DNA from 4 places in the Bacillus swezeyi genome. Region 1 is predicted to be linked to each of the others. Evidence: riboswitches for the same ligand, from Rfam matches in the RefSeq annotation. Region 1 holds a riboswitch; each other region holds the start of a gene.

Evidence for each region. A riboswitch is a leader RNA that binds a small molecule or an ion and turns the genes downstream of it on or off. The one in region 1 is predicted to bind S-adenosylmethionine.
Region 2: another riboswitch for S-adenosylmethionine. It lies ahead of metN (methionine ABC transporter ATP-binding protein MetN); the one in region 1 lies ahead of metK (methionine adenosyltransferase).
Region 3: another riboswitch for S-adenosylmethionine. It lies ahead of mtnK (S-methyl-5-thioribose kinase); the one in region 1 lies ahead of metK (methionine adenosyltransferase).
Region 4: another riboswitch for S-adenosylmethionine. It lies ahead of RBH91_RS21675 (5-methyltetrahydropteroyltriglutamate--homocysteine S-methyltransferase); the one in region 1 lies ahead of metK (methionine adenosyltransferase).

Annotation. Positions count from the first base shown of each region.
Region 1 is NZ_CP133085.1:3,408,280-3,416,407, forward strand. It holds gene asnB (asparagine synthase (glutamine-hydrolyzing)) at 1-35, opposite strand, end outside; gene metK (methionine adenosyltransferase) at 268-1,470, opposite strand; SAM riboswitch class I at 1,884-2,023, opposite strand; gene pckA (phosphoenolpyruvate carboxykinase (ATP)) at 2,218-3,801, shown strand; gene RBH91_RS16885 (dicarboxylate/amino acid:cation symporter) at 3,933-5,117, shown strand; gene RBH91_RS16890 (DUF2584 domain-containing protein) at 5,163-5,405, opposite strand; gene RBH91_RS16895 (alpha/beta hydrolase family protein) at 5,432-6,232, opposite strand; gene RBH91_RS16900 (ABC transporter substrate-binding protein) at 6,340-7,332, shown strand; gene RBH91_RS16905 (ABC transporter ATP-binding protein) at 7,345-8,115, shown strand; gene RBH91_RS16910 (ABC transporter permease) at 8,102-8,128, shown strand, end outside.
Region 2 is NZ_CP133085.1:3,642,055-3,650,182, forward strand. It holds gene RBH91_RS18195 (cation diffusion facilitator family transporter) at 1-835, opposite strand, end outside; gene RBH91_RS18200 (YuzK family famiily protein) at 957-1,094, opposite strand; gene RBH91_RS18205 (carboxymuconolactone decarboxylase family protein) at 1,297-1,680, opposite strand; gene metQ (methionine ABC transporter substrate-binding lipoprotein MetQ) at 1,976-2,806, opposite strand; gene RBH91_RS18215 (methionine ABC transporter permease) at 2,820-3,488, opposite strand; gene metN (methionine ABC transporter ATP-binding protein MetN) at 3,481-4,506, opposite strand; SAM riboswitch class I at 4,637-4,744, opposite strand; gene RBH91_RS18225 (SCP2 sterol-binding domain-containing protein) at 4,946-5,293, opposite strand; gene RBH91_RS18230 (thioredoxin family protein) at 5,414-5,722, opposite strand; gene RBH91_RS18235 (toprim domain-containing protein) at 5,752-6,093, opposite strand; gene RBH91_RS18240 (YusG family protein) at 6,164-6,400, opposite strand; gene gcvH (glycine cleavage system protein GcvH) at 6,455-6,838, opposite strand; gene RBH91_RS18250 (arsenate reductase family protein) at 6,900-7,256, opposite strand; gene RBH91_RS18255 (acyl-CoA dehydrogenase FadE) at 7,373-8,128, opposite strand, start outside.
Region 3 is NZ_CP133085.1:1,649,502-1,657,629, reverse strand. It holds gene RBH91_RS08210 (pyridoxal phosphate-dependent aminotransferase) at 1-823, opposite strand, end outside; gene RBH91_RS08205 (carbon-nitrogen family hydrolase) at 918-1,697, shown strand; SAM riboswitch class I at 1,780-1,923, shown strand; gene mtnK (S-methyl-5-thioribose kinase) at 2,006-3,199, shown strand; gene mtnA (S-methyl-5-thioribose-1-phosphate isomerase) at 3,205-4,266, shown strand; gene RBH91_RS08190 (hypothetical protein) at 4,274-4,387, opposite strand; gene RBH91_RS08185 (methylated-DNA--[protein]-cysteine S-methyltransferase) at 4,478-4,975, opposite strand; gene RBH91_RS08180 (PAS domain S-box protein) at 4,983-7,187, opposite strand; gene RBH91_RS08175 (acyltransferase family protein) at 7,508-8,128, shown strand, end outside.
Region 4 is NZ_CP133085.1:4,332,241-4,340,368, reverse strand. It holds gene galE (UDP-glucose 4-epimerase GalE) at 1-50, opposite strand, end outside; gene RBH91_RS21685 (glycosyltransferase family 2 protein) at 79-1,077, opposite strand; gene RBH91_RS21680 (glycosyltransferase family 39 protein) at 1,077-3,320, opposite strand; gene RBH91_RS21675 (5-methyltetrahydropteroyltriglutamate--homocysteine S-methyltransferase) at 3,463-4,593, opposite strand; SAM riboswitch class I at 4,675-4,784, opposite strand; gene RBH91_RS21670 (hypothetical protein) at 4,883-5,434, opposite strand; gene RBH91_RS21665 (DUF3298 and DUF4163 domain-containing protein) at 5,786-6,457, shown strand; gene RBH91_RS21660 (chorismate--pyruvate lyase family protein) at 6,564-7,094, opposite strand; gene RBH91_RS21655 (LacI family DNA-binding transcriptional regulator) at 7,292-8,128, opposite strand, start outside.

The sequences.
Region 1 (8,128 bases):
GGGCGATGATTGAATACCCCTACAAATCCACACATAGTATTGCCTCCGATTTTTAAAATTTCATGCAGACATTAAGATCTGCTGCTTGATTAGACATGTATTTAAAGAAAAACGTTTCAAAAAACTTGAAAAATGCTCAAATTAAAATACTTGTTTTCAATAAAAAAACAAACATATGAAATCCGGAAGTTTTTCAAGTTTTAATAGCAGCCCGTGCCGCCGTCGAAAAATAAAGCAAAGCCGCTTAGTTAAGCGGCTATGCGGTTGTTATTCTCCTAGCGCCTCTTTGCGAAGCTGATCTGCTTTATCTGTGCGCTCCCAAGGCAGATCAAGATCAAGGCGTCCAAAATGTCCGTAAGCTGCCGTTTGTTTGTAAATCGGACGGCGCAGATCAAGCATTTTGATGATGCCGGCAGGTCTCAAATCAAAGTTTCTGCGAACCACTTCAATCAATTTCTCTTCGCTCGCTTTTCCTGTGCCGAATGTATCAATTGAAATGGACACAGGCTGAGCGACGCCGATCGCATAAGCAAGCTGAACTTCACATGTATCAGCAAGCCCTGCAGCCACAATGTTTTTCGCTACATATCTCGCTGCATAAGCTGCAGATCTGTCAACTTTTGTCGCGTCTTTCCCAGAAAACGCGCCTCCTCCGTGGCGAGCATATCCGCCGTATGTGTCAACAATGATTTTCCGTCCTGTCAAGCCGGCATCTCCTTGCGGCCCCCCGATGACAAAACGGCCTGTCGGATTAATAAAATATTTGGTATTTTCATCGATCAAGTCTTTTGGAACAACCGGGTTAATCACGTGTTCTTTCAGATTGCGCTGAATCTGCTCAAGTGAAATTTCCGGATGATGCTGTGTTGAAATAACGATTGTATCAATGCGAATCGGTTTATTATTCTCATCATATTCAACGGTCACTTGTGTTTTGCCGTCCGGACGCAAATATGGAAGGATCTCCTCTTTCCGAACTTCTGTTAAACGGCGGGACAATTTATGAGCAAGAGAAATCGGCAGAGGCATCAGTTCCTTTGTCTCATTGCAGGCATACCCAAACATCAAACCTTGGTCCCCAGCTCCGATCGCTTCAATTTCAGCGTCGCTCATCTCTCCTTCACGAGCTTCAAGCGCTTGGTCCACTCCCATCGCAATATCAGGAGACTGCTCATCTATAGACGTTAATACCGCGCATGTTTCAGCATCAAAGCCGTACTTTGCGCGTGTGTATCCTATTTCTTTAATCGTTTCGCGGACTGTTTTCGGAATATCCACGTATGTTGACGTCGTAATTTCACCGCTTACCAGCACCAATCCGGTCGTCACAGATGTTTCGCATGCAACGCGGGCATTCGGATCTTTCTTTAAAATTTCGTCTAATATACTATCCGAAATCTGATCACAAATTTTGTCCGGATGTCCCTCCGTAACTGACTCTGAAGTAAATAACCGACGATTTTTGCTCATTTTATTTTCCTCCTGTATATGAAGATCAGCCGTGACCTTAAATATGATACGGAACTCATCCCTCTTATGTTCCCATGATGTACTCGGGCTTCATACCCTCTCATTTTGAAAGAATTTCCATATTCTCTATTCTTAACGAGATTCTGCGCCGGTATTCCCCTTCTGCAGATGCAGCTCAAGTCTTCTCCTGCACGGTTGTCCGGCTGCAGCTTTTCACGTCCTGTGAAAAACGCCCAGTACCTTCATCCTGCTAGGTGATACTCGGCTAAAACCTTTCACGTCCTGTGAAAAACGCCCAGTACCTTCATCCTGAAGGCATGATTTTTTTTCGGCAGTTTTTGTATATGGATTTATGCAATAAAAAAACCTTTTCCTATTCACTGAGGAAAGGGTCTTGTATTGCGTGCCTTTCACTCTTATCGCTCAAGGTATTCAACACCTTGCATCAGGTTAGCACCGTAGTTATCTCAAAAGCTGTTTACATCCTTTATATAGAGAGAAACCGGTTGCTGGGCTTCATAGGGCCTGTCCCTCCGCCAGCTCGGGATAAGAGTATCCGCTCAATGAAATATCTTATCTTAAAATGGCTTGCCATGTCAATATCGGCCGATAAAATTTGCGTCATCTCTTTAAAGAAAAAACCCGAACGAAATTTGAAGAAACAGTATAGACTATAAGAATAAATGTGTTATACTATTTCTACATTAATGTTATACACATTAAAAAATTCGCAAAGGAAGGTTTTTTATGAACTCTATAGATTTAACGACTGACTTACAAGCGTTATTAACGGGCAAAAACGTTCAATTAAATTTATCCGTTCCACACTTGGTTGAAAAAATCCTTGACCGCAAAGAGGGAGTATTGACCTCTTCAGGAGCCGTACGGGCGACGACCGGTACATATACCGGCCGTTCACCAAAAGATAAATTCATCGTGGAAGAAGAAAGCACAAAAGTGAAAGTCGACTGGGGCGCTGTAAACCAGCCGATTTCAGAAGCCGCTTTTGAACGGCTTTACACAAAAGTGGTCAGCTATTTAAAGGAACGTGATGAACTGTATGTATTTGAAGGTTTTGCGGGCGCGGATGAAAAATACCGGCTTCCGATCACCGTTGTCAATGAGTTCGCCTGGCATAACCTGTTCGCGAGACAGCTGTTCATCAGACCAGAAGGCCAGGAAAAAAATGAGAGTCAAAAACCTTTTACAATTCTTTCCGCACCGAATTTCAAAGCCGATCCGCTGATTGATGGCACAAGGTCTGAAACATTTATCATCGTATCGTTTGAAAAAAGGACCATCTTAATCGGAGGCACTGAATATGCCGGGGAAATGAAAAAATCGATTTTTTCCATTATGAACTTCCTCCTTCCAGAACAAAACATTTTACCGATGCACTGTTCGGCGAACATTGGCGAAGAAGGCGGCACCGCTCTCTTCTTCGGCTTGTCAGGCACAGGCAAAACGACGCTTTCAGCAGATCCGAAACGGAAGCTGATCGGTGATGATGAACATGGCTGGTCAAGTACAGGAGTCTTTAATATTGAAGGCGGCTGCTATGCAAAATGCATTCATTTAAGCGAAGAAAAAGAACCGCAGATTTATAAAGCGATCCGCTTCGGTTCTGTTCTGGAAAATGTCGTCGTTGACGATGAGACTGGAGAGCCGGACTACTCTGATACATTTTATACGGAAAATACAAGAGCCGCTTATCCGATAGATGCGATCGACAACATTGTCAAACCGAGCATTGCCGCGCATCCGCAGACCATTGTATTTCTAACGGCAGATGCATTCGGCGTGCTTCCTCCGATCAGCAAGCTGACGAAAGAACAGGCCATGTATCATTTCCTAAGCGGATATACGAGCAAGCTTGCCGGAACAGAACGCGGCATCACCTCCCCTGAAGCGACATTTTCAACTTGCTTTGGCTCGCCTTTCCTTCCGCTTCCGGCCCATGTATATGCGGAAATGCTCGGTAGAAAAATTGACGAACACGGCGTCAGCGTATTCCTCGTCAATACAGGCTGGACCGGCGGAGGCTACGGTATCGGTGAAAGAATGAGCCTGGCTCATACAAGAGCGATGGTGCAGGCCGCAATAGAAGGAGAGCTGGATCATACTGAGATGAGGACAGACCGGATTTTCGGACTTCATACACCAGTACACGTCCCAGGAGTCCCTGACCAGGTGCTTGAACCGGCAAAAACATGGGCAGATGAAAAAGCCTATGAGGAAAAAGCAATCCTTTTGGCAAATGAATTCAAAAAGAATTTCAAAAAATTTTCCAATACTGATGACATTGAAAAAGCCGGGGGCCCTCTTGTTTAAAGCAAATTCAGCAGCAGCGTGATCATGCGCTGCTGTTATTTGAAAATACAGACTTTTTTAATTTTTAACAAAAGAAAGCTTTCATATGATAATATATTAAAAACATTTGTATATTTCAGGAGGACACATCTATGAAATTTGGATTACTGCCGAGGATTATTACGGCAATTGTTCTTGGTGTTATCGTTGGAAGCTTTGCACCGCTTTGGTTTGTCAAAACCGCCGCCACGTTCAATGATATTTTTGGAAGCTTTATTAAATTTGTCATTCCTTTTATTATTATCGCTTTTATTATTCCGGGCATTGGACAAATCGGCCGCGGTGCGGGAAAAATCCTTGGCATTACCGCCGGCATCGCCTATAGCTCAACCATTATTGCAGGCCTTTTGGCATATCTGGTCGGATCAAATCTGCTCCCTGCCATTATTTCCGGACATCAGCTTCAAGAGTTTAAAAATCCGGAAGAAGTCCTGCAAAGCGGATTTTTCACTATTGAAATGACGCCTTTTATGAGCGTCATGAGCGCGCTGATTTTCGCTTTTATCATGGGTATCGGTATTGCCTACCTGCCTGGCAAAACATTAAAAAATGCGTTTGATGAATTTCAAACGATCGTTGAAAAGCTGATCTCATATATCATTATTCCTTTATTGCCCGTTCATATTTTCGGTATTTTCACAAATATGACGTACGGGGGCCAGGTACAGACCATCTTATCCGTATTTGCAAAAGTATTTATTATGATTATTGTGCTGCACTTCGTCATTCTCCTGCTTCAATACACGACTGCGGGTCTTGCCAATGGCAGAAATCCGCTCGCACTTTTAAAAATTGTGGCGCCGGCTTATTTTACAGCGCTTGGCACACAGTCATCAGCTGCAACAATTCCGGTGACGCTCAGACAAGTGAGGAAAACAGGAGCCAGCCAAAAAGTCGCTGACTTTGCGGTCCCGCTATTGGCCAATATTCATTTGTCAGGGAGTACGATCACTTTGACAAGCTGCGCAATGGGCGTCATGATCCTAAACGGTCAGACACCGACTTTTTCAATGATGATGCCGTTCATTTTAATGCTCGGTATTACAATGGTTGCGGCTCCCGGGGCACCAGGGGGAGCCGTCATGGCTGCGGCCGGACTTTTGCAGTCCATGCTCGGTTTTAATGAAACAAGCGTTTCCTTAATGATCGCCCTTTATCTTGCACAGGACAGCTTGGGCACTGCTACGAATGTTACGGGAGACGGCGCTCTCACGATGCTCATTCACAGGCTGACTTCCAAAAAAGGGCTTGGAAATGAAGAGGATGCGCCTGCATAATATACAAAAAAGCCAAGGACGTCATATACGCGCCTTGGCTTTTTTTTAATTCGTCGAATTTAAGGAAACGAGTCTGTATGTCAAATGAGTGCGCCCGTCCGACCATTCTAGACGCTCCGCATGGGCAGTTCCGGTTATATCGCCGCGCTTTGTCTTTCTGACTTCTATCGGTACATGAAGAGGGTAAACGCGATAGCCTTCTTTTTCAAGCGTAAATAAATTTTCCTCAACCCGTGTTTCTTTTCCTTTTGTCACGATCATCGTATTGAATTCAACTGGCATTCCCACTCTAAATCCCCCTCCTTTTTCTCTGTTCACTTCAGTTTATCATACCTTGTCCATGATCTGCTCTTCATCCATTGCGCGAGCTCTCTCACAATCCGCCTGTTTTCTCTCGGAGGAAAGTAATGGGTAAATGGATTGTAGTACCAAGTTTCAACTGATTTGCTTTTTTGGATCAGCTCGTGTTCAAGACGGCGGGCATGTTCGATCGAAACATTTTGATCATTCACTCCATGAATCAATAGCACCGGGGCTTCAATGCTGTCCAGCTTGTCAAACGGGCTCCGCCAAGCGTATGCAGACGGCGCTTTTTCAGGTGTGCCGCCGATGACCCGCTTCATCATCCGCCGCAAATCTTTGCGCTCGCGATAGGTCATGACCATATCGCTCACACCTCCCCATGAAACAAATGAAGCAGCAGCTGATTTCATTTCTATAGCCGTTAAAATGCCCATGATCCCGCCGCGGGAAAATCCAAATATGTGAACACGTTCATCTTTCACAAGTTCATGCTTTTGAAGCAGACGGAAAGCGGCAAAGGCATCTTCACGGTCATCTCCGGCAAAATCCTCATCTCCCTCACCGCCTTGATTGCCCCTGTAATATGGCGCAAGAACGACAAAGCCTTGTGATGCAAACTGCACGATCCGTCCTGGTCTGACCATACCGACATTTTTAATGCCGCCGCGCAAATACAAAAACCCGTCATAATGCCCGGAAGCGGCCGGTTCCGCCAATAAACCCTTGACCTTGAGTCCTTGCGAAAAATATGTGACGGAAAACAGTCGCACTTGTTTATTCGGTGATGGGAATCTTCTTTTTTCTATCCACATTAATCATGTCACCTCTTTTAATCCGCAGCTGTCCCTCACACCTGTTTTGCATTTAACATAAACTATTTTATGCCGAAAACAACCGAAATCAAAGGAGGGAAATCGGTTTGAAGCGTTTCTTTTTTACCATATTATCCTTCACCCTGATTCTGTTTATCCTCGCTTCCTGCGGCGGACAGAAAACCGAAAAAGTCCGGCTGGCGGAAGTGACCCGTTCTGTTTTCTATACACCTTTATATATCGCCTTATCAGAAGGTTTTTTTAAAGAAGAAGGCATCGAGGTCGATCTGAAAACGACTTGGGGCGGAGATAAAACGATGACTGCCCTGTTATCCAACGGCGTCGATATCGCGCTTGTCGGATCAGAAACATCCATCTATGTGAATGCGCAAGGTGCAAGCGACCCCGTCATTAATTTTGCTCAGCTTACCCAGACGGACGGAACGTTTCTTGTCTCCCGCGACAAAACAGATGAATTCAACTGGGATCAGCTGAAAAATAAAACCTTCCTCGGTCAGCGTAAAGGCGGAATGCCGCAGATGGCGGGAGAATTTGTCTTAAAACAGAAAGGCATTGACCCTAAAAAAGATGTCAACCTGATCCAAACGATTGATTTTGCCAATATCCCAAACAGCTTCGCTTCCGGAACGGGCGATTACGTTCAGCTTTTCGAACCTCAGGCCTCCATTTTTGAAAAAGAAGGCATCGGCCGCATTGTCGCCTCCTTCGGCAAAGAATCAGGCCGGATTCCCTATACGACATTTATGGCAAAAGAAAGCTACTTAAAGAAAAACGCGGAAACAACTGAAAAATTCACCCGCGCGATCTATAAAGCTCAAAACTGGGTTGAGTCTCATTCCTCAAAAGAAGCCGCCGCGAGCATTCAAGATTACTTTAAAGATACAGAGCTTTCAATTATCGAATCCTCAATTGAGCGGTATAAACAGCAGCAATCTTTTGCGCTGAATCCTGTTTTGGATGAAGAAGAATGGAATCAGCTGCAAGCCATTATGGATGAAGCCGGCGAGCTGCCGAAACAAACATCTCATCAAGAGCTGGTCAATACAAAGATCGCCGAAAAGGTCACAAAAAATCACTAGGAGGTGGCCGCATTGTCTTTTTTACAAGTTCAGGATGTCACACATACTTACTTTTCCCTGCAAGAAAAAACAACCGCACTTGAAAATGTCAGCATTGAAGTCGAAAAGGGACAATTTGTTTCTTTTCTCGGCCCAAGCGGATGCGGCAAAACGACGTTGCTTTCAATCATTGCCGGCATCGTGTCTCCAACTGAAGGACGTGTATTGATCGAAGGGCAGAAACCCGATGAAAGAGACCGGCAAATCGGTTACATGCTTCAGCAGGATTATTTATTTCCCTGGAAAACAATTGAGGAAAACATCTTAATCGGCTTGCATATTTCAAAAAAACTCAATGCAGAAACAAAGCAGACTGCGCTCCATCTATTGGAAAAACTCGGACTTTATCAAGTTGAAAACAAATATCCGAAGGAGCTCTCAGGCGGTATGAGACAAAGAGCGGCACTCGCCCGGACACTTGCCGTCGATCCGGATATCCTCCTGCTTGATGAACCTTTTTCAGCCCTTGACTATCAGACAAAACTAAACCTTGAAGACTTGGTTTTCAACACGTTGAATTCCTATCAAAAAACAGCCGTTCTCGTCACCCACGATATCGGAGAGGCCATAGCCATGAGCGACCGGATTCTGCTTTTTTCAAAACAGCCCGGCACCATTCATAAAACTTTTGCAGTTCCTGAATCTTTAAAGATACTGACACCGTTTGAAGCAAGGCAGGAGCCGGAGTTTCAGTCCCTTTTTCAGAACATATGGAAGGAGCTCAATCACCTTGAACAACACTAGACAGAAAGTTGAC
Region 2 (8,128 bases), 230 kb from region 1:
CTTTCCTTAGATATTCTGATACTTGTTTTAAGATTCTATCCCTGTCACTGTTGTCACTGACCGTCAAATGGCAGCTTAAGGACGGAAAATCAGATGTAATCGACCAAATATGGAGATCATGAATGTCCTTCACAGACGGAATCGAAAGCAGCCCTTTTTTGAGCGCGTCTAGGTCGATATGCTTCGGCTTTCCTTCCATTAAAACATGAACCGAATCTTTTGCTACACGCCAGCCGCTTATAAGCACCAAGAAAGCTACAAGAACGCTTGCAATCGGGTCGGCGATATTCCAATTGAAAAACAGCATCAAAAGCCCGGCGATGATGGCACCGACTGAGCCCAGCATATCGCCGACTACGTGGAGAAATGCGCTCCTTATATTTAAATTTTCACTTGTACCGCCTCTCATTAACACCCAAGCTGCGGCTATATTAATGAACAGTCCGATTACTGCAATCCCCAGCATTCCGAAGCTTTCGACTTCAGGCGGATTGAAAAAGCGCTGGAACGCTTCCCAGAAAATATAAAGCGAGATCGCAAGCAAGGTGATGCCATTGATAAAGGCGGCCAATATTTCAAAACGCTTATATCCGTAAGTTTTGTTTGCGGTTGCCGCCTTTTCTCCAACTATAACGGCAAACAGGCTTAACCCCAGTGCAGCGGCATCGCTGAGCATATGCCCGGCATCTGATAGAAGGGCGAGGCTGTTTGTCAAAATCCCGCCGATGATTTCAACTGCCATAAAAGTAAGGATTAGACAAAAGCTGGTCAGCAGCGCTTTTTTACTGGCGTGATGGGCATGATTATGGTTGTGGTGGCTGTGGGAATGGCTCATTGAGAAACCTCCTCCAAAAATTATAATATGATCATATATTCATATTAAACCTTTGCATTTTGTCAGGTCAACTGTTATCGCAAGTGATATGTAAAAGGGCGGATATCATCCGCCCTCTGTTTTATCCGTTCATCAATTTCATATCTGTAACGATCTGTTTGCCTTTTTGATAATGCTCTTCACGCCTTTTCTCGACTTCGAGCCGATTCTCATGGCTTCTGCTGTATTCTTGGTAGCCCATGCCATGGGACTTGTGCATCGCTTTTTCCATTTCTGCCGTAAATTCAAGGTCAAGCTGATCTTGGCTTGAACAAATAATGAATCATCCTCTCAGAGATTTTCTTACATGATACCAATTATATACAGACTCTGCAAAGATGAGTATGCTTTAAATATGCTGATCTCTGTCGATATTCCGGCATTTCACAGGCGATGAATAGAAAATTCTTTTTATTTCTCGATCAGTGTTTCATTTGTTGGAATTCTTCCATGGCCTGCAGCACGAGTGTGACGGCTTGGCTCATTGCTGCTCCTCCGCCAAATGCTGCGGTGACGCCGACGGCTTCAAGAATTTCCTCTTCTTTCGCTCCGCAGTCAAGACAGCCTTTGATGTGGTAAATAATACAATATTCATCCTGGGTATTGACGCTGATTCCAAGTGCGATCAGCTGCTTTTCTTTTTCGCTTAATGCACCTTGTTTAAAACATTCTTCAGTAAACTTATTGTATTTGGATGCAATGCCCGGCATTTTCTCCGAAAAGATGCCGATTCCCGCTTTATATTCCTGCAGAGCGGATTCTATGATGCTTTCTGATTCATGCTGGTTCACGGTTGCTTCCTCCATTTGCAATTCATTTTTCATTAGTATGGCCCGTATTTCAAAAATTACGCGAAAAAACCCCGGTTTTCTGCAAACCGGGGTTTGTAGATTGTTGACAAAATCCTAAAACGGTTTAAAGTTTTAGAATTTTGTCATCCTTTCAGCGTGATTGAAAACCCTTGCAGTCTAGGAAGGGTGAGCATCGGAGCGGAGCGAATGTTGGAATTCGTGAGCACCGACGCGCAGGCCTGACAACGAATGCGAGGGTTTGTCGACACGCTGAAAACCCCGGTTTTCTGCAAACCGGGGGTTGTTTCCTTTATTCAGATACAGAAATGACAGAGCCTTTGTATTTTTCATCGATGAATTTTTTGATGTCATCAGAACGCAATACTTCAAGAAGCGCTTTGACTTTATCTGAATCTTCATCACCTTTGCGCACCGCAATGATGTTTGCATAAGGATTGTCTTTTGGAGATTCGAGTTCAATTGAATCTTCTTTCGGATTCAGCTTGTTTTGGATCGCATAGTTCACGTTGATGAACACGGCGTCAGCTTCATTGTTTTCATATGCTTTTGCCGTCATTTCAGGCGCGACATTGTTTTTGATGTTTAGGTTTTTCTTGTTTTCCGTAATATCCTTCACCGTTGCGTCTACTTTGTCAATGCCTGATTTCAGCTTGATCAAGCCGGCTTTTTCAAGCATTGCCAGCATGCGGCCCTGCTCAGCGGCGTTGTTGCTCATAATAATGGTTGCACCGTCAGGCAGGTCATTTAATGATTTATATTTTTTTGAGTAGATGCCGAATGGCTCAAGATGGACTGCACCGACATTAACTAAATCATAGTCTTTGTTTTCTTTTATTTCCTGCTCAAGATATGGAACATGCTGAAAGTAGTTCGCGTCAAGATCTTTAGAAACGAGCGCTTTGTTGATCAGTTTGTAGTCTGTGAATTTCTCGATTTTAAGCTCGTATCCTTTTTCTTTCAAAAGCGGTATTGCTTCCTCAAGAATTTCGGCATGCGGCGTCGGCGTCGCTCCGACAGTGATGACCTTGCTGTCTTTATCACCTTCGCTGCTAGAAGATCCGCAAGCAGCCAAAACGCCGGCAAAAATGATGAATAAAGCAGTTAATAAACCTTTTTTCATGTTGATGTCCTCCCTAACGTTTGTCTAATTTATTTGTAATCAAATCCCCAATAAACTGGATGATAAACACAATAGCCAAGATGAAAATAGTTGCGATTAATATAATATCGGGATTATTCATTTGGAATCCGTCTACATATGCAAGGTTGCCGAGTCCGCCCGACCCGATCGCACCGGCCATGGCGGTTGAACCGATCAGCGCAATCGCTGTAACCGTAATGCCCGAAATGAGCGCGGGCATTGATTCCGGCAGGAGCACTTTGAAAATGATCGTTGATGTTTTCGCCCCCATTGATTTCGCCGCTTCAATCACACCTTTATCGACTTCGCGCAAAGCGATTTCCACAAGGCGGGCATAGAACGGAGCGGACGCTATAATCAGCGCTGGAAGTGCCGCGTTCGGCCCCAGAATGGTACTCATTAAAAACTTTGTGAAACCGAGAAGCAAAATAATCAATATAATAAATGGAATAGACCTGAACACATTGACGATTGCCGCGATCACCGCATTAATCGCTCCGTTTTGCCAAATATTCCCTTTTGAAGTCAAATACAGCAGCATACCGAGAATGACTCCGATGATAAAAGCAAAGAAAAGGGAAATTCCTGTCATATAAATCGTTTCATATGTGGCTTCCCACAGCTGCTCCATGTCTACATTGGGAAACAGTTTTTCAAACATTTGTGATCACCTCAGCTTCTACCTGCCGGCTCTTGATGAATTCAACCACTTCATTGACTTCATGCGGCTCTCCATCTACATGAATGAACAATGAACCATAAGCGCCGTCCTGCGTTTGCGAGATTTTCCCTTGAAGAATGTTGATTTCAACATCAAATTTTCGGATGATCTGCGTAATCAGCGGTGTTTCAGCTGCTTCGCCGACAAAGGCGAGCTTAATCGTCCGCCCTGATGTCGTTTCATCAAGGAACTGTTTCAAGGTTTCCTTCGTTTCTTCCGGTTCGGTTACCTGCTGAACAAAGCGCTTTGTCATTTCTTCCTTCGGTTTTCTGAAGACGTTCAATACATCGCCTTCTTCGACAACCCTGCCGTTTTCCATGACGGCCACTCTGTGGCAGATTTTTCTGATGACATGCATCTCATGTGTGATCAGGACGATCGTCAGTCCGAGTCTTTCATTGATATCAGACAGAAGACCCAGGATCGAGTCAGTTGTCTGCGGATCAAGCGCTGATGTCGCTTCATCACAAAGGAGAACTTTCGGGTTGTTCGCGAGCGCCCTTGCGATCCCGACTCGCTGCTTCTGTCCGCCGCTCAGCTGGGAAGGATAGGCGTTCTCTTTTCCTTCAAGACCGACGAGCTTAATCAGTTCAGCGACTCTTTTTAAACGTTTTGCCCTGCTGACGCCGGCAATTTCCAGCGGGAAGGCAATATTGTCGCGGACTGTTCTCGACCATAAAAGGTTGAAATGCTGAAAGATCATGCTGATTTCCTTTCTCGCATCCCTCAGTTTTTTCCCTTTGATTTCGCCTATCGTTCGGCCCGCGACTTCAACTGTACCTGAAGTCGGCTGTTCAAGTCCGTTCAAAAGACGGATTAAGGAGCTTTTTCCAGCTCCGCTATATCCAATAATTCCGAAGATTTCACCTTTTTTTATCGTAAGGGTGACATCCTGGACAGCATTGACATCTCCATGCTTTGACTGATAAACCTTTGAAACACCTTGAAGATTTATCAAAGCCATCACCTGCTTTCTTGCTCTATTCTTCGACGTCTAAGTCAAGTATGCTTCCTGAATTCCTGATGATCAATGAAAAAAGCCTTTCTGCACACTTGAGCAGAAAGGCTTTTGAAAAGTCTTGGCCTTTCTCTCATCTTTCAAAGCTTAACGCTTCGTGTGAATTGGCACCATTTCAACATATGTTGATGGTTGCCGGGTTTCATAGGGCACTTCCCTCCACCTCTCTGGATAAGAGAATCATATATTCATTTTTTAATTTATGATGATCGGAATTCTTAAATTAAGATATCATGCGAAAAAATAGTTGTCAACTACTTTTCTTAAGACAAACGGCCTACCCGATATGATCAACAGGTAAAAGAGGCGAACTGAATGTCCGCCTCACTGTTCTGCCTTAACACTGTCAATCTGTCGTTTTTCCAACATTTTAAGAATTTTATAAATGAAGGTCGCTGTTTTTGAAGAAACCGTCCGTAAGCCATAAAATCGCTTCGAGCTTCAATAAAGCCCTGAAAGAGCCTTTTACCTTGACGGTGCCGCGCTGTACGAGCTGCTGCAGGGAAATATCTCCATGAAGAAGGTCGATAATCTCGCTTTGATCCCCAAAAAAAGTCAAATGAGCATTTTTCGGTATGGCTGATTTTTCCATTTCCCCCTGTTCATTGATCGCTAACGTAAAAGCTTCTTTTTCACCTTGAAATGTAATCAGCAAAGCCGTTGTGGATAATAGAGGTTTTAAAAAAAGAGACCGGTCCTCTCTTTCTATCAATCCTATTTTCTCCAACTGTATAACCTCCTGTAAATTGGTCATACTTACAGATTCTCTGCATACAACGGGAGTCCTTTATGAATTGCTCGACAAGTTTTTGAGGGTTATTTCCCGAGAAATATGTCAAAAACACCCTTAATCAACAGCATTTTGTTTAATCATATCATATAAGTGGGAAACAGAATGAAAAGCATACTCTTTTTTGACGATGCGCCCGTTCTTATAAAGGAGAAAACACGGCACACTTTCAATTTCATGCTGTTTGGCGAATGTTGGGGAATAATTGAGATTATTTTTATAGAAAGGAACATCTGCAAGCATGTCGTCAACGACTTCCAGCATTCTTCCGGCCAGCTGGCAGGTCCCGCAAAAAGGGGTGTATAAATACAATAGACAGGTCTTTTGCTCAAGCTGTTTTAATTCTCGTTCTTGAAGTTCCTGCATATGTTAAACCGCACCTCTATACTTTTTTATCATAAAAATTTTGTATGCACTCGAATATTTGACCGAAAGAGGATTTCTGCCACATGGTGATCCGGGGCTGAAGCGACTTCCTTATAGGCTTTATCAATATACAAATGGGATGCTTCAGGCAGTTCCCTTTTGAGCTTCCGGCGCAGCTTTTCACCGGACTCATCGGCATCCACCAATATGTAAACGTCTTTATCATACAGATTCTCGGCAAATTCATCGAGCTTTGTTTGGCTGATCGTTCCGTTCGTGCATATAATGTCAACAGGTTCTTCGATGACACGTTTTACCTTCAGCTTATCGGATTTCCCCTCGACGATCATGACTTTTTCGATTTCTGGCATATGGATCACCTTTAAGAGAAAAATAGATTTTTTGTGAAAAAAGGCAGTGAATATTCACCGCCTGAGCCGTTTAACACCAGCCTTGCTGGTCATCACAGTCTACATATTTTGCATCGGGTGCACTTGTGGTATCAGCCATTTTGTAGAATTTACCATCTTGGAAATAGTATCCAGATTCCAGTTCGTATTGATCCATGCCGGTCATACGGCCGATTGGTTCATTTTCATGATACAGCTGCATGCCGCCGTCTTTAAAATGGCCCTTCACATGTTCTGTTATATCAATCCGCTCTTTTTTCAGCGTCAATTTGGACACCCCCTCTTTTTATAGAGTATCCAAATGACGGGCTGCTATCCTAAATTAGGCTTCTTTTGTCATTTCATCATATTGTTCTGCAGTCATCAAGCCGTCGATTTCTGAAGTGTCAGCCGGTTCAACGACAATCATCCATGCTTTCTCATACGGAGACTCATTGACAAATTCAGGGCTGTCTTCCAAATCTCCGTTTATTTCAACGACTTTCCCGTTGATCGGGGCGTATAATTCTGAAACGGTTTTAACAGATTCAACGCTTCCAAAAGGCTCGTCCGCTTTAATCTCGTCTCCCACTTCAGGAAGCTCGACAAAAACGATGTCTCCAAGCTCGGATTGGGCAAAATCAGTAATCCCGATTCTGACTTTGTCTCCTTCAGTCTTAACCCACTCATGTTCTTCCGAATAACGCAATTCTTTTGGTGTGCTCATGCTAACCCCTCCATAAAATGTTTTAAATCATCCTACATTGAAGATATCACATATTCATACATTATAACCAGTACGTCTTAAACTGATCTTCTTTAAAACCGACGGTTACTTTCCTGCCGTCAGTTGTAATCGGACGTTTGATCAGCATACCGTCGGAAGCCAGCAATTCAAGCTGTTCATCTTCAGACATGTCTTGCAGCTTATCCTTTAAGCCAAGTTCGCGGTACTTTTGTCCGCTCGTATTGAAAAACTTTTTCAATTCAAGTCCGCTGTTTTCAAAAAGCTGTTTCAGCTTTTCTTTGCTCGGCGGCTCTTCAGCGATATGTATCCCGTTTACTTCTACTCCGTGATCTTCAAGCCACTTTTTCGCTTTTCGGCAAGTCCCGCATTTCGGGTACCAATAAAAATCCAAAGCCATGCGTTCACCCCTCTCGAATGATCCGAGGCTATTTTAACACAGATCTTTTTAAAAACCTAAAACGTTGCTTTCATCAGGCAGCTAAAAAGCCCCGCTGTAATTGCAGGGCCTTTTCATTAAACGATGAATTTCTCTGCTTCAAAGACTCCTTTGGCAGCTTGGCGTTTTTTCTCAATGACATTGACAGGCGTAAAGCGTGTCAGTTTACGGAGGGCGGACAGCATCATCCGCAGCGAATCGCCTGATTCCACCGCAATTAACGATTCTTTTGCATGGCTTTCAATTTCCTGAAAAGCTTCCTGTGTGAAAATTTGCGTATACAGGATTTTCTGTGCATTTTTTTCTTCGCCAAATGCCGAGACAGCTTTTTCGGTTCTTAAAATGGCTGATTCCATCGCATAAACTTGGCTGACAATATCAGCGATGTTCACGAGGATCTCCTGTTCTGCGTCGATCGCTTTTCCGTATTTTTGTGCAGCAAGCCCTGCGGTCAGCAGCGCGATCTTTTTGGCATTTTTCAGCAAATGCTTCTCCTGTTCCAAGACCCCGTCGCCCGGTTCTTCAGGCATGAGCATCATCAGCTCTTCCTGAAGCGCCTTTGCTTTCTCAAAGAGCGGCAGCTCCCCTTTTAAGGCTTTTTTCAAATATGTGCTCGGTACGATGAGGCGGTTGATTTCATTTGTCCCTTCAAAGATCCGGTTAATCCGTGAATCGCGGTAGGCGCGCTCCACTTCGTATTCCTGCATAAATCCGTAGCCGCCGTGGATTTGGACGCCTTCGTCAACAATATAATCAAGCGTTTCTGACCCGAATACTTTATTTAACGAACATTCGATGGCGTATTCGGCAATTGCTTTTGCAATCTGCCTCCC
Region 3 (8,128 bases), 1.8 Mb from region 1:
TAAAAAGGCTGACATACATATGATCCTGGTAAAGATTCAACGCTTCGATCACAGAGGCATTGCCCACAGCAAAGCCGACTCTCCACCCCGCCATATTGTACGTTTTAGAAAGTGTATAAATTTCGATTCCGACTTCCTTTGCGCCTTCTGTTTCAAGAAAGCTGACCGGCTTTTGGCCGTCATAGCCGATCGCCCCGTAGGCAAAATCATGTACGATGCAAATGCCGTTGTCTTTGGCGAATTGGACGGTTTCTGCAAAAAAAGCAGATGTAGCCTGGGCTCCCGTCGGGTTGTTCGGATAGTTCAAGTACATCAGCTTCGCTTTTTCTTTTACATCTGCCGGAATCACGCTGAAGTCGGGCAGAAAGTGATTGTCCTTTGTGAGCGGCATCGTTTCCATGACGGCTTTTGCCAGCTCAACACCTGACCAATAATCGGGATATCCCGGGTCAGGAACAAGCACGGCATCACCCGGGTTTAACAGACATTGCGGCAGCTCTACGAGACCCGCTTTTCCTCCAAACAATACGGCGACTTCCCGTTCAGGATCGACAGAAACGCCATACTCTCTTTTATAAAATTCGGCTGCCGCCTCTTTCAGCGAACGGCTCCCGCGAAAAGCGGAATATTGATGATTTTCGGGGTTGCGCACGGCTTCTGCCATCGCTTCGACAATATGGTCCGGTGTCGGCTGATCGGGATTTCCCTGACCGAGGTTGATCACATCATGGCCGGCTGCGATTTTTGCATTCACCTTTTTGACCAAGGAAGCAAAAAATTGCTCCGGCAGCTCTTTTAGCACATTTGAAAGCTCAAATTTCATTTTTTTCACCCGCTTTGAAAAATTCTTGAAATGATAGTCCATCATCATATATTGTTAAAGGTAAAATGTAAAGTAAAAAATGAGGTGACCCAGAGTGAAACGGACGATTTCCTGCCTGCAATTCAATATATCTTACGGCAACCCTTCAGAAAACTTCAAAAAAGCAGAACGGCTGATTGAAGCGGAAAGCAGCCATGCGGATATCCTTGTTCTCCCCGAACTTTGGACGACGGGTTATGATTTAAAAAACCTTGATACAATCGGCGACGAAGACGGAAAACAAACCAAGACATGGCTTCAGAAAACGGCGAAAGCGAACAATGTCCATATTGTGTGCGGTTCAGTCGCCGTTAAAAAAAAGAATGGTGTATACAACACCATGTACATCGCAGACAAAAACGGAAACCTGATCAAAGAATACAGCAAAGCACACCTTTTTCAGCTGATGGATGAGCATCTCTATTTATCTTCCGGTTCGGCTGACGGCAGTTTTGAGATTGAAGGTGCACGAGCTGCGGGATTTATCTGCTATGACATCCGTTTTCCGGAATGGATCAGGAAGCACACTTCAAAAGGAGCGGGCATCATCTTCGTATCGGCGGAATGGCCCCGGCCGAGGCTCGATCATTGGCGAAGCCTTTTAATAGCCAGAGCCATTGAAAATCAATGCTTTGTCGCAGCTTGCAACTGTTCAGGAAAAGACCCTGCAAACGAATTTGCCGGCCACAGCATGATCATAGATCCGCTCGGGCATGTACTCGCAGAAGCCGGACATGAAGAAACGGTTGTCAAAGCTGAGATTGATCTGAATGACATTGATCAAGCGAGAGGACAAATTCCGGTTTTTGAGGACATCCGCAAAGATTTATATTAAAAAGTATTGACAAGAAAACCGTGATACTGGTAACATTTTCAGCAACTGATCGAACTGAAATTTCAAAATTTTATATTGATTTCTCTTATCGAGAGTTGGGTGAAGGACTGGCCTTATGACCCCAACAGCAACCGACCGTAATACCATTGTGAAATGGGGCGCGAGCAATTTTGCGCTGCTAGGGCACGGTGCTAATTCCATCAGATCACATTCTGAGAGATAAGAGAGGCGGATATGATGATTAGCCTCTTTCTCTCACTGAGAAAGAGGCTTTTTACTTTTGTTAACGACTTTGGGAGGAATCACATATGACCGTAACGAAAACCGCTTCATACGAAATTTTAACAGAAAGCTCAGCGGCCGCACTCGCGGTCCGCCTCGGACTTTTTTCGAGCAGCAGCACATTGACGTGCCGTGAGATCGGAGATGGGAATCTCAATCTTGTCTTCCATGTTTATGATCAGGGGCAACAGAAAGGCTTGATCATCAAGCAGGCCTTACCTTATGCGAAAGTCGTCGGTGAAAGCTGGCCGCTGTCACTGGACAGGGCGAGAATCGAAAGCAGCGCATTGATCCGTCAGGCTGAACACGCACCGCATCTTGTGCCAAAGGTTTATTATTCAGACACAGAGCTAGCCGTAACCGTGCTGGAGGATCTATCCCGCCTGCAAATCGCGAGAAAGGGACTGCTCGAAGGAAACGACTATCCGCACCTGTCTGAGGATATCGGAGAATTTCTCGGAAAAACGCTGTTCTATTCCTCTGATTATGCATTGGACCCAAAAATAAAAGAGCGGCTTGTGAAGCAATTTACAAACCCGGATTTATGCGATATTACGGAAAACCTTGTTTTTACGGACCCGTTCTTTGACCATGAAACAAATGAATTTGAAGAAGAGCTGCGTGATGAGGCAGAAAAAATGTGGAGCAATGAGGCTTTAAAACTTGAAGCGGAAAAATTAAAAAAGCAGTTTTCAACTTCGGCTGAAACGCTCATTCATGGCGATTTGCATACAGGCAGCATTTTCGCCGGTGAAAGCGTAACGAAAATCATCGACCCCGAATTTGCTTTTTTCGGCCCGATCGGTTTTGATATCGGCCAGTTTATCGCCAATCTGCTGTTGAATGCACTGGCCCGCGAAGAAAACAGACGCGCGCCTTTATACAGCCATGTCGAAACCGTTTGGAACACATTCAGCCGCACATTCAGCGAAGCATGGGAAAAGGACTGTCTTGATCACTACAAAAGCACACCTGGAGAACTTGAAGCCGTCCTGAAAAAAACATTCGAAGACGCCGCAGGCTTTGCCGGCTGTGAAATGATCCGCCGGACGATCGGCCTTGCCCATGTCGCCGACCTTGATGCCATCGTTCCATTTGAGCGGAGGATCAGTCAAAAAAAGCTCGCCCTTAACATAGGCGCAGAATTAATCGAAAAACGCAGCGATTTCCGGACGCCGAAAGATATCATTGAAGCGTTTCAGAACCAGCTGAAGGAGTGAATAAAATGCCAAAACAATTTGCGGTGCCCCGCTCTGTGGAGTGGGAAGAAACATCGGTTAAAATCTTAAATCAGCAAAAACTTCCCGAAAAGACGGAATATCTCCATTTAACAACGATGGAAGACATCTATGATGCCATTCAAACTTTAAAAGTGCGCGGGGCGCCGGCCATCGGGATCACAGCCGCGTTTGGCCTCGCCCTTTGTGCCCAAAACATCGATACGGCAGACGTGTTAGAATTCCAGCGGGAACTCAGAAAGCTCAAGGATGAATTAAATCAGGCAAGACCGACGGCCGTCAATTTATCCTGGGCTCTCAGCCGGCTGGTGAACTGTGCAGAAGGTGCAAGATCAGTGAATGAAGCAAAAACCGATCTCATCCATGAAGCGATTCAGATTCAGATTGAAGATGAGGAAACATGCCGGCAGATCGGACAAAATGCTTTGCAGCTGTTTAAATCGGGTGATAACATCATGACGATCTGCAATGCCGGTTCGATCGCGACAAGCCGATATGGCACAGCGCTGTCCCCGTTTTATCTGGCCAAAACAAAAGATCTTGACCTTCATATTTACGCCTGTGAAACAAGACCTGTACTCCAGGGTGCGCGCCTGACGGCATGGGAGCTCATGCAGGGCGGAATCGACGTCACGCTCATCACCGACAGCATGTCCGCTCATACGATGAAAGAAAAAAATATTTCCGCTGTCATTGTCGGAGCAGACCGGATCGCAAAAAACGGAGATACAGCCAATAAAATCGGAACCTACGGGTTGGCGATATTAGCCAAATCCTTTCAAATTCCGTTTTTTATTGCTGCTCCCCTGTCCACTTTTGACATCTCGATTTCATCCGGTGACGACATTCCGATTGAAGAGCGCGATCCAGATGAAGTCAGGCAGATCGCAGGGACTCAAATTGCGCCGAAAGGAGTGCCTGTGTTCAATCCCGCTTTTGACATCACCCCGAATCATCTGATCTCAGGAATCATTACAGAGAAAGGGATTATAACAGACAGATTTGAGGAAGAAATTGAAGCGCTTTTTTCCGCTAAAGCCGTTTTATAAGGACGCTTTAGCGGATTTTAATCCATTTCATGATGTCTTTTTTTTGTTCTGCTGTCAGGACATGCAGTTTGACGAACAATTCGGTGTAGCCGGCTATTTTTTGCGGGCGGCTTGATTTCATCGCTTCGTCCTCCTTTTTTACCAAGACCAACATTTTTAACTTAATAAAATTATATGTCGCTGGTGAAAAAAAAGAAACAGTGCGCTTTTATTATTTTCCTTTATAAGGAATATTTTCAATCTCAAGCAGCACCGCTTTTTTATCTGTTTCATTTCCTGCATACCCTGTCAGCGTATTGTTTTTTCCGATGACACGGTGGCACGGAATCAAAATCGGAAGCGCGTTTTTTTTGTTCGCCTGGCCGATTGCCCGAACCGCTTTAGGATTTCCGATCGCACAGGCGATATCTAAATAGCTCCGCGATTCACCGTAAGGAATGGACAGCAGCGCTTCCCACACATTCTGCTGGAATGCCGTCCCCTCTTGGTGCATCGGGAGCTTGAATGCTCTGCGCTCACCTCTGAAGTATTCTTCAAGCTGCCGCTTTGCATCTTGCAATAATGCCGTCTCCATCAGCTTGAGCCCTGAATCTTTTTCTTTCAATATCTCCAATTCTTCTTTACCGAAAAGCACATGTGTAATGTGCTCGTTTTGCTCGACGATATATGCTCGTCCAAATGGCGAGGTCACCTCAATATAAAAACTCACGATGTGATTAAGCCTCCTCCTGCTGTTGTCTGATTGGGAGCGTCAGATGAAAAGTCGTGCCTTTCCCGGCCTCACTTTCAACCTCAATTTTCCCTTTGTGCTCTTCAATAATTTTATAGCTGACCATAAGGCCAAGTCCAGTGCCCCGTTCTTTTGTGGTATAAAAAGGCTCTCCAAGCCGCTTCAATTTGTCTTCCGTCATGCCGATTCCTTCATCAGTCAGGGATACGACGATATGATCGCTGCCTTTCGGTTTGATTGACACATACACATTGCCGCCGTCAGGCATCACTTCGATCGCGTTTTTTAAAACGTTGATGAAGACCTGTTTGAGCTGATTCGGCTCACAATAAATCAGCGGAATCTGGCCGCGGCAGCTGAGGTGCATCTGCACATTGTCCAAGTTGGCTTGTGCATGCAGAAGATCCATTGTATCCTGCATGATTTTAACGACATTTTTTTCTTCATACATGATCGCCTGGGGCTTCGCGAGAATCAGAAACTCCGTAATAATCGATTCAATCCTTTTTAATTCCGATGTGATCACATTAAAATAGAGCGTGTGATCCTCCTTTATACTGCCTTTCAGCAATTGGATAAACCCTTTCAAGGCGGTCATTGGATTGCGGATTTCGTGGGCGATTCCCGCCGCAAGCTCTCCTACGACATGGAGCGTGTCCGATTTGCGCAGGCGCTCTTCCAGCTCCTTGCGTTCCGTCACATCTCTGAGCATAGCCAAATTCATATTTTGAATGATGTTTCGCTTGAACGAAAACTCCAAAATTCGTTTTTGATCAGTTAATAGAAACGGAATGTCATTGTCCATTTCTTCAAAGGAAATGGCTGCTGCAAGGGAGGCCGCATTTTCTATTCTGTAAGCGGAGATGACGTCAAGAAGGTTGGATGTTTTCAACTGTTCAAGGGGAAGGCTGAGTATCTTTCCGGCCAGAGGATTCGCATCAATAATCTCATATTGATTATTGAACAAAACAATCCCATCCATCGATCCGTTGAATACTTTTCTGAATTTCAGTTCGCTTTCCCTTAGTTCTTTCTCCATCCGTTTTCGGTCGCTGACATTTCTTAAGATGGTTAAATGCTGGCTGTCAAACATGATGCGCTTTGCAGTAAACTCAAGTTCTTTATATTGCCCGTTGCCCATGCGGAAAAGCAGCTCTTCTCTAATTTCCCCCTTTTCGCTGTACTGCTTTCGAATGAATTGATACCGTTTATCATTTTTATCAATAAAATCGGTTATTTTTTTGTTTAAAAGCTTGTCCATCGGCAGTTCAAAGATTTTGCAGGCCGTCTGGTTGGCCTTTACGACCCGTCCGTCGGTGCCCATCAGAACAATAGCGTCCATCGCATTTTCAAACACTTCCCGAAAGCGCTCTTCACTTTTAAAAAGCTGCTTCTCCATCGATCTTTTCTCAGTGATGTCCCTCATAATGGACATATAAAAACCGTTTAAAATATTCGATGTGATCGTCAGCTCAAACAGCCTGTTTTCTCCCGATCTAAGCCGCACCGGGAGCTCTCCTTTCGCCTTCCCTCTTCTAAAAAGAGCGCTCCAAATTTTATCGAGCCTGCTGCTGTTTTCAGAGGGTACGAACTGCGACAGCTTCAACTTGGAAAGCTCGTCTTTCTTGATCTCGAAGCTTTGGCAAAAAGACTGGTTTGCATCGATAAAACAGCCTTGTTTATCAAAAATGACGATCCCTTCAACCGCCCTGTGAAACAGATCTTTAAAAAGCTTTTCATTGATGGTGCGTTCGCGTTCCAGTATTTTTTTTGATGAAATATCCCTCATGACCACAAAGAAACAATCTTCTCCTATCCCTTTGCTGGCGGTGAACTCTATGTATTTGACAGAGCCGTTATCCAGCCTGATCGCGACTTCTTTTTTCGTATATCCCCGTTCTAAAAACCGGTGAATGTTTTGGTTTACTTCATCAGGCGGAATTGCGTGCAGAAAATCGAGCGCCGAGCGGTTCAGCAAATTCTTTTTGTGGCTTTGCAGGATATTGCAGGCTGCATCGTTCGCCTGAACAATTTTCATCTGCTGATCTAAAATAAAAATAGCGTCAAGCGTCCCGTTAAACATCAGTTCATACTGATGCAAATCCGCTTTTAGCTTTTCATTTTCTTTCCTTAATTGTTTCAGCTGGTTTTGCAGATTCAAGGATTCTTTCAAATCAAGAGTTTCCTCCATTTGTTACACTCCTTCTTGAAAACCTATCCCCCAATAATTCTACAAACCGGCAAATCTTCCTTCATATGTTTCAAACTTTTACAAGATTTCCGCCCATTTTACAGAAAGATGACGATCAAAAAGTTCCTTACTTTTCAATTACATCAACCTAACAATGAGGCTTAATACATAGAGAATGACCCGCTTTCTATTTTAAAATTGAATACGTGAGGCAAGACTGATGGAAGACGTCATTCGAAAAGAACATCAGCGTTTGAACGCTTCTTTAATGTAAACCGCACAAGTTTTGGACGGCCAAGTTTAAAGAAAAGGGTGATGTTATGACGAATTCTCGTGACAGCTATTTTGACAATGCAAAATTCCTGTTAATTTTCCTTGTCGTATTCGGACATATAATCCGGTCTTATATCAATGATAATGATGTGTTTCTTCATATATATAAATTTATCTATACGTTCCACATGCCTGCATTTATCCTCATATCCGGTTACTTTGCAAAAGGGTTCAACCGTCCGGGATATGTCAAAAAAATCGCATGGAAACTGATGGTTCCTTATTTGATTTTCCAAGGAATTTATACGGTTTTCTATTCCTTTATAGATGATCAAAGTCTGTCTGCTGCAAATCCGCTTGAACCGCAATGGTCGCTTTGGTTTTTATTGAGCTTGTTTTTTTGGAATCTGCTGCTGTTTCCATTTACAAGGTTTCCGGCAAAATGGGCGTTTGCAGCAAGTCTTGCCATCTCCGTTCTTGTCGGTTATATCGATGCCGTCAGCAACACGCTCAGCCTATCGCGGACTTTTGTCTTCTTCCCAGTCTTTTTGGCAGGCTATTATTTGCAAAAAGACCATTTTAAAATGCTGAAAGGCTGGAAAGGCAAACAGGTCGCTTTAGCGGTTTTAATGGCAACGTTTGTTTTCTATTTCTTCGTTGATTTTGAC
Region 4 (8,128 bases), 920 kb from region 1:
ACGGCATGGGAACCGATATAACCGGCTCCCCCGACAACAAGTATACTCATCGAAATCTCTCCTTTTGGTTATTATTTGCTATATGATATGACGCTGCGGGGCGACAGCCCGTCTTTGTTCTTCAAATCCGTATTTTTCATCTACAATATAGAGCGGCCGGTCTTTCACTTCGTCATAAATGCGGCCGATGTACTCGCCGACCGCTCCGAGGATGATCAGGATGAATCCGCTGAACAGGCACTGCAGAATAATCATCGATGACCACCCGGTAATGGTGCTTGTCGTAAACAGCTTCAGGCAGACGACGATAAAAGCGTATATAAAGCCGATCGCTGACAGCACGATGCCTGAGTAGCTTGCCAGTTTCAGAGGCTGAAATGAAAATGAAGTGATGCCGTCGAGCGAAAGCTTCAGCATTTTTTTGAGCGGGTACTTCGTTTCTCCTGCAAGCCGCTCATGCCGCTCGTAATAGACGGCCGTCTGCTTGAAGCCGAGCCAGCTGACAAGCCCGCGGACAAATGGGTTTTTCTCTTTCAGCTTGTTCATTTCATTGACGACTTTGCGGTCCATGAGCCGGAAATCTCCAGTATCGACCGGGATATCGACATCTGTGAGCCGTCTTAGAATTCGGTAAAACATGGAGGCTGTCTGCTTTTTGAAAAACGTTTCACCTTCGCGCTTCGTTCGAACGGCGTAGACAACATCAAAGCCTTGGCGCCATTTTTCAGCCATTTCCAAAATCAGTTCAGGAGGATCCTGAAGATCGGCATCGATGACGACGATCGCCTTGCCGGCAGCATAGTCCGTACCGGCGGTGATCGCAATCTGGTGGCCGAAGTTTCTTGAGAAATTGATGCATTTGACAGCCGGATCGGACTGAGCCAGCGACTTCAGCATATGCATGCTGTCGTCGCTGGAGCCGTCATTTACAAAAATCAGCTCGTATGTTTCTCCGGTTGAATCCATGACGCTTTTCAGTCTCTCATAGGTGCCGTCGAGGACTTCCGCCTCGTTAAAGACGGGAACAACAATTGAAAATGTGACGGGTTCGTTCATATTGATCACCTTTCCTTTCATCAATCCAGCTCCACTTTATAGAGCGTCTGATTTCCACCAGGTCCGCCAGACTGTGAACTGTCGTCTGAAGAAGAGCTGCTGTATTCGCTTTTTGAAATCTTCGTGCCGTTTTCTTTAATCCAGCTGGTGAGTTCCGAATTATCTTGGCCTCGGCCGCCGCCAATCATGAAGTATTTGACTTCTCCGTTTTTGACGAGCTTCTCAAGTTCATCAACAGTCAGGATCGGGTCGCTGCCTGAGAATCCGCCCATCGCCATCACAGCTTTGCCTGTTTTGATGATGTAGGAGGAAGCGGAATTAGAATTTGAGACCGCGAACAAATACTTTTCTCCTGTGTTGTTCTTTTTCAGGTAAGACAACAGTTCTTCATCGACTGATTCGCCGCTTCCAGGGCTGCCGCCGCCCGCTCTGCCTTGCTCAGACTTGCTGGAGCTGTCTCCGTTCTCGTTTTGGCCGCTTTGTTCAGGATCCATGCCAGTTGGAGCTTCATTGGTGTTTTGGCTGTTTTGCTCAGAGTCAGAATCTGTTGCTCCGTTTTGACTGCTGTTTTCATTGTTGTCTGTTTGGCCGTCTTGGCTGCCAAATCCAGGAGGTCCGCCGCCGTTGTTCATCTTACCGCCGCCAATTGACTGCGCCGATTGAGGATCTGCTTGCGGTATCATACCGTTTACCCCGTCAGCGAGAGTTGCCGTTGTCCAGTAAAAAGGACCGATCAGCATCCCGAGAAGTGCTGCAAGTGATAGATAATAGCTGAATGACTTTCCTTTTTTAACAAAGAAGAGAAGACAGCTTGTGACGATTCCGAAAGCGCCGATGAGAATACTCCAAATGATGCTGATGTCGCTGATGTAAGGATTCAAAATATATAATTCAAATGCAGTTGTCAGCAAAATGCCGATTGGAAGCAGCCGTTTTTTCCAGCCGCTTTCCTCTTGGTAGAGGCGGACCAGTGCCGTCCAGCCTGCACCAGCCAAAGCGGCAATCGGTGCTGCCAGCATGATCAGATAGTAATGGTGGAAGAATCCCGCGACGCTGAAGAATGCAGCGACCGGCACAAGCCACATCGTCCAGTAAATCGTTTCATTCGTTGTGTCATTAAATTTTCTTTGACCGCGAAGGCCTGTAATCAGTAAACCGATAATACCGAATAATACAAACGGGATCAGCCAGCTTGCCTGACCTGAAAGCTCAGATTGGAACAATCTCAGCGGTCCCGGTGTACCTGTGCCGAAAGAGCCTGCTCCATTTCCGCCGCCTCCGGGGCCGCCTCCGCCGCTTTGAACATCCCCTTGTTGGCCGTCCGGTCCGCCAGCAGGCATCTCGCCTCCGCTTGGCGGAGTCATTTGTTCATTTGATGAGTCTGAACTGTTATCGGAACTGCCGTTTTGCTGCTGCGGCATTTCCTGCTGCTGGTTCTTTTGATCTTGATCAGAAGAAGCGGCTCCCCCGCCTCCGCCATTTTGTCCTGTGAGACGCTGGATTCCGTTGTAGCCAAAAGCGAGCTCAAGTACAGAGTTGGTTTGGCTGCTTCCGATATAAGGCCGCGAACTCTCCGGCTGGCTGTCGACGATGACTGCCCAGGAAACGGAAACACCTGCCAGGACAATGACTGATGTTATAAGAGATACAATTTTTTTGCGAATGGTCGTCTTAGCTGCAATCAGATAAAATAGCAGGAATGCCGGTAACACCATATAAGCCTGCAGCATTTTCACGTTAAAGCCGACGCCGACCATAAAGAAGGATGCGATGAGCCACAACATTTTTCCTGTGCGGACTGCTTTAAACAACATCCAGGTTGCAAACATCAAACAAAGGACGAGAATGCTGTCAACGTTGTTTGTGTGGCTGACTGCAACGGCAATCGGTGTACATGCCATCACGAGAGCAGCAATTCTTGCCGCCGTTTTTCCAAAGGTCGGTTTTACAATAAAGTACAAGAGTGATACAGAGATCACTTCAGCGATCGCTTCGGGCAGAACGACGCTCCAGCCGTGCACGCCGAATACGAGAGCGAATAGTGTTTGAATCCATAATGCGACAGGCGGTTTATCAACAGTTACAAAGCCTGCCGGGTCAAAAGATGCGTAAAAGAAGTTATGAAAGCTTTGGGTCATACTTTCCACGGCCGCCGTATAGTAGGCGTTGTCTGTGTCGCTATTCCAGATGCCGTAAAGATTTAAACCTGCAGATAATACGAGAATCAAAATTAGGAATATATCAATTTTCCTTTTCTTTTTCATTATTCGGTCACCTCACTTAAAAGCATTATAGAAGCCAAATATGATCAAACTATGAACAAATCAAGAAGGATTTTTAAATTGTAAAAGTGGACAAAAAAAAGAGACATACCTAAGGAAAGGTATATCTCAAAGTGATCTGAATTTATTTCCACACATCTTCTGCAATCTCAATCACATGGCGCAGCTTCTCCCACTGCTGCTCTTCAGTCAGCAGGTTGCCTTCTTCTGTAGAGGCGAAGCCGCACTGCGGGCTCAAACAAAGCTGGTTCAGATCAACATAGCGTGAAGCCTCTTCAATGCGCCGCTTAATTGCATCCGGACTTTCAAGCTCCCCGAATTTAGATGTGATGAGGCCGAGGACGATTTGCAAGTCTTTCCGTTTCACGAAACGAAGCGGGTCAAAGCCTCCGGAGCGTTCATCATCGAATTCAAGGAAGAGTCCGTCAAGGTTTAATCCGTCGAAAATGGTTTCCGCCGCGGCGTCGTATCCGCCTGATGCCGCCCATGTCGAACGGAAGTTTCCGCGGCAAATGTGCATTGTTACAGTTAAATCATCGGGGCGTCCGTCAAGTGCTTCATTGATGGTGTTGGCAAAGGATTGGCGCAGCTCATCAGGTTTGCGGCCGAAGGCCTTGATCTGCTCTTGCCCCTTTTCTGAGAAAAATACTGCCCAAGCCGTGTCATCCAGCTGCAGATAACGGCAGCCGGCATCATAGAATGCGCGGATTGCTTTTTTGTAAGCCTGCGCTACATCATGATTGAACTCATCGAGATCCTTGTATGCACTTTCTTCCAGCTTCCCTCTGAAAAACAGCATATTCGGACTTGGAATCGTCATTTTCGGCGTATGGGTGCCTGCAATACTATGAAGAAATTGATAATCTTCAAGCATCGGGTGATTCGTAAAATCAAGTTTGCCATTTACTTTTATGCCGCGTGCTTTTGTTTTCGTATTGTGGAATTGAATGCCGCTTTCAGGTACATAGCCTTCAACACCGTCTAAGCCTTCCAGAAAATCAAAGTGCCACCAAGCCCGGCGGAACTCCCCGTCCGTCACGGCTTTCAGCCCGATCTCTTTTTGCTTTTCTACGATGCGCTGAATCTCTTCATTCTCAATCTCACGCAATTGTTCAGCGGTCATCTCACCGGCCGCTCTTTGGAGGCGCGCCTTTTTAACAGGTTCTGACCTTAAGAGGCTTCCTACTTGATCAGCTCGGTACGGCCCCTTTTTTTGTGTTCGCGTTTCCTGTGACCACTCAGTTGATTGTGTCATGATCGATCCCTCTTTCTTTTTTTGTCTTTATGGACATAAAAAAGCTCTTCCCTATCAGGAAGAGCTTGATATACAATCTCCTCCTTATCTTCAAGAACACGAATATGCTCTTAAGGATTTAGCACCATTCTGTCATAGACAGCGGTTGCCGGGTTTCACAGGGCCAGTCCCTCCACCACTCTTGATAAGGAAAACCTTTTTTATGCGATTTTTATAATAATTTTAATATTAATACTTTTTGTGAAAATGTCAATGGGTTTGCTAAAATCTTTCCCATGCTGTAAGAGGTTTAAGCATCTTTCCATACAGCTTTATACTTTTTTTGATATTTTTCATTTTCTTCCTTAGAAACCAAATCTATTGCGATCTGCTTGATTTCTTCAGCATTTATCGCATCGTATAAATGTCTGAGGCCTTGAATGATATCAAATCGAATCAACGTATGATTTTTTTCCGGCAAGCAGTTGTTAAAACGTTCAACAAGATGATACAGGACCATCTCTCGCTGTTCTGTCCCGGCCAAGCCAACCCTCCAAATCGATTGCAGACTGTGCCTTGCGGTGACAAACTTCTCATCTTTTGTCACTTTCCATAATTCAGGAAAATCCTTCAAGATCCTTTTATCCGGATCACTGATCGCTAAATAAGAAAGGAATTGTGCTGCTCTTGATCTTTTATGATGGTCTTGATGATGAAGGTCTTCTATTAATTGATCCCAAACCTCATATGCCCAGTCCACTTCTTTTTCAGCGGCGGCTAGAATGTTTTGATAGGCTTCATACTGGATATTTTTATCTTTGGACTCCAGGTTTGCAAAATACGTCTGAATGAAATGGTCCATTTAAGCATCTCCCATTTTGAAAATTGTTGAGAAAAGATTAACTGATTTATTGGGTTTTGACAAATTGCTTTTTCGGTTCTTTTTCGACAGAGTGGGATACATGTCATTTTAAATGAGGTGTCCCAATGAATGGAGTCCCCATGAATAAGCTGGATAAGGTATACGACATGCTGGAAAGAATTGAATACAGTGCTTATACACGTGAAAGCGCTGGTATTTGAAGTGAATACTTGGATATTTTTTAAATGTTTAACTTAAAATAGAAACTTTTTCCCTTCGTCATCGGTCTAAAATGTGTACCTATTTTGAAAATGGGTAATATAAAAATGACACTTTTAAGGAGGCTGAATGATGAAGAAAAGGACATTTTTGAAAGCTGCCGGTATTTTGATGACAGGGCTCTTGGTTTTTACGATGTTTGGCGGGACTGCTCAAGCGGCAAATGGCAATAAACCGATGGTGACGAGCCATACATATAAAAATGTGAAGGAGCTGAAATATCCGCAGGTCAAAAACTTGAGCAGCAAATCTCTGCAAAACAAGATCAACAATGACTTCAAAAGATATATTGAACAGTCTTATCAAGATTATTTAAAAAATAAAAAAGGCGGTGAACAGCACGGTTATCAAACGGCGTACCAAACGTCTTTCGAGGTAAAATATCTGAACGACAAAAAACTGAGCATCCAGACGGCGAATTATGTATATTCCGGGGGAGCACACGGCAATACAGCTGTTCGTTCGTTCAACTATGATCTGAAAGCGAAAAAGCGCGTATACTTGACCGATGTATTAAACAAGAAATCAAAGGTTGAAAAAACAAGAAACTACATTTATGACTATATTCGAAAGCATCAAGATATTTTCTTCCCTGATGTGAAGAAAAAAGATATCGTTCTTGGTAAAAATACGGCCTTTTATTTTACAAAAGACGGAATCGCCATCGTGTTCCAACAGTATGACGTAGCTCCATATGCCGCTGGAAACCCTGTAGTGCATGTACCGAAATCGGTTTTCCAATAGACATGAGCCCCTGTCCGCAGGGGTTTTTGTTTTGAAAAGAGGTATGGAAGAGGAGATATGACAGAGGTATTCAAGAAGCGCTGCGCCATAACTGACGGGCGAAAAATCAGCCCGGTGTCAGTTCGCAGATTTTTTCTAAATCAAACAGCTCGCAGACATAGAAGATGCATTGCTGTCCGCTGATGATTTGATACTTTTTAAAAACATACTGCCGGTCTGACGAAACAGGTACAAGGTGTGAGAAGTGCTTTCCCAAGGATTCGCCCGTGCTGAAAATGTCACGACGCGATTCCAGTTCTGCAATGATTTTTCCAATGGGGAGTCTTTCTTCTTGCAAATCTTTTTTGATGGCGGGCGGCAATGAATTTGTTTTGACATAGACATAATTATAGGACAAATAATCATCGCCCGTTTTCAGGGAGGAGGTCCTGAATAAGATCTCATCATTGCGTTGAAACAGTCTCGCTTCTTCAGCCGCCAGCTTGTCATAATCGATATAGCTTTGCTGAAAAACCTCAATTTCGGCTTTGCCGCCGATCAGTGTTTCAATGGCTTTGGTTGTTGAACCATCGGTTTTGGTTAACATGTCTTTTACAAGAGAAGCAAGAGATTCAGGGAGAAAATGGCTTGCTTTCAACTAAAGGCACCTCCATACAAAATTAGAATTTTTTGAAAACTTGTATTTAAAGTTATCATGTGGAGGAGAGTTTGTCTAGAAATATAAGTTAAATTTTAGGTGAGTAATGTAAATTTTATCTTTTTTACAATTGGATAGATGAGAATGCGTGTAGGAAAAAGGAGACGTCAGTGTCTCCTTTTCATTCTGCCTTTATTTTAAGTCGTCCCGCCTTCCAAAAGTTGTACAGGTAAATAAGTTTCCAGCGGCAAATCATCGAATTCACCTTCAATGGCTTTTGACAAAATCTCGATCGCCGTCTTGGAAATAAGTTCGATCGGCTGCTGGATGGTTGTCAATTCCGGAAGGATGGACTGAACCGCTTCCGTCCCGTCGTAGCCGATCACTTTTAATTGCCCCGGGATGTCTTTTCTGCGTTTTTTCGCTTCTGTGATGACTGTAGCAGCCATAAGATCATCGCTGGCAAAAATGCCGTCAGCTGCAGGCTGTTCATCAAACAGCTTTGAGATGACTTCCTGGTAATTCTGATGAAATGGAACTTCATATGTAATAGGCTGTCTCCCGTGTTGCCGCATCACATCTTCATATGCTTTTCTGCGAAGATTTGCCGGTGTTTTCAGCTCAATCGGCCCGTTGATATGGATGATGTGCCGGCAGCCTTTTGCAATTAACAGTTCCGTCGCTTTTTTCCCTCCGTCATAATTATCGGAGCCGATGACGGGAATCGTTTCCGATAAGTAATGATCAATGGCGACAATCGGCAGGTTTTGCCGATGATAATTTAAAATCCCCCTGTTGTAAGTCACGGCGATGACGCCGTCCACCTGATTTCGTATCAGCATTTCCAAGTATTTTTCTTCTTTGTCTTTGCGGTGTAAGCTGTTGCAAAGCAGCAGTTTGTAGCCCATGGAAGCGCAGATGCTCTCAATATGAAAGGCCAGTTCGCCGAAAAACGGGTTGCTGGAGTTTGGGATGATGAGCCCTATTAAATTGGTTCGTTTACGAAATAAAGAGCGGGCCAAATCGTTTGGAAA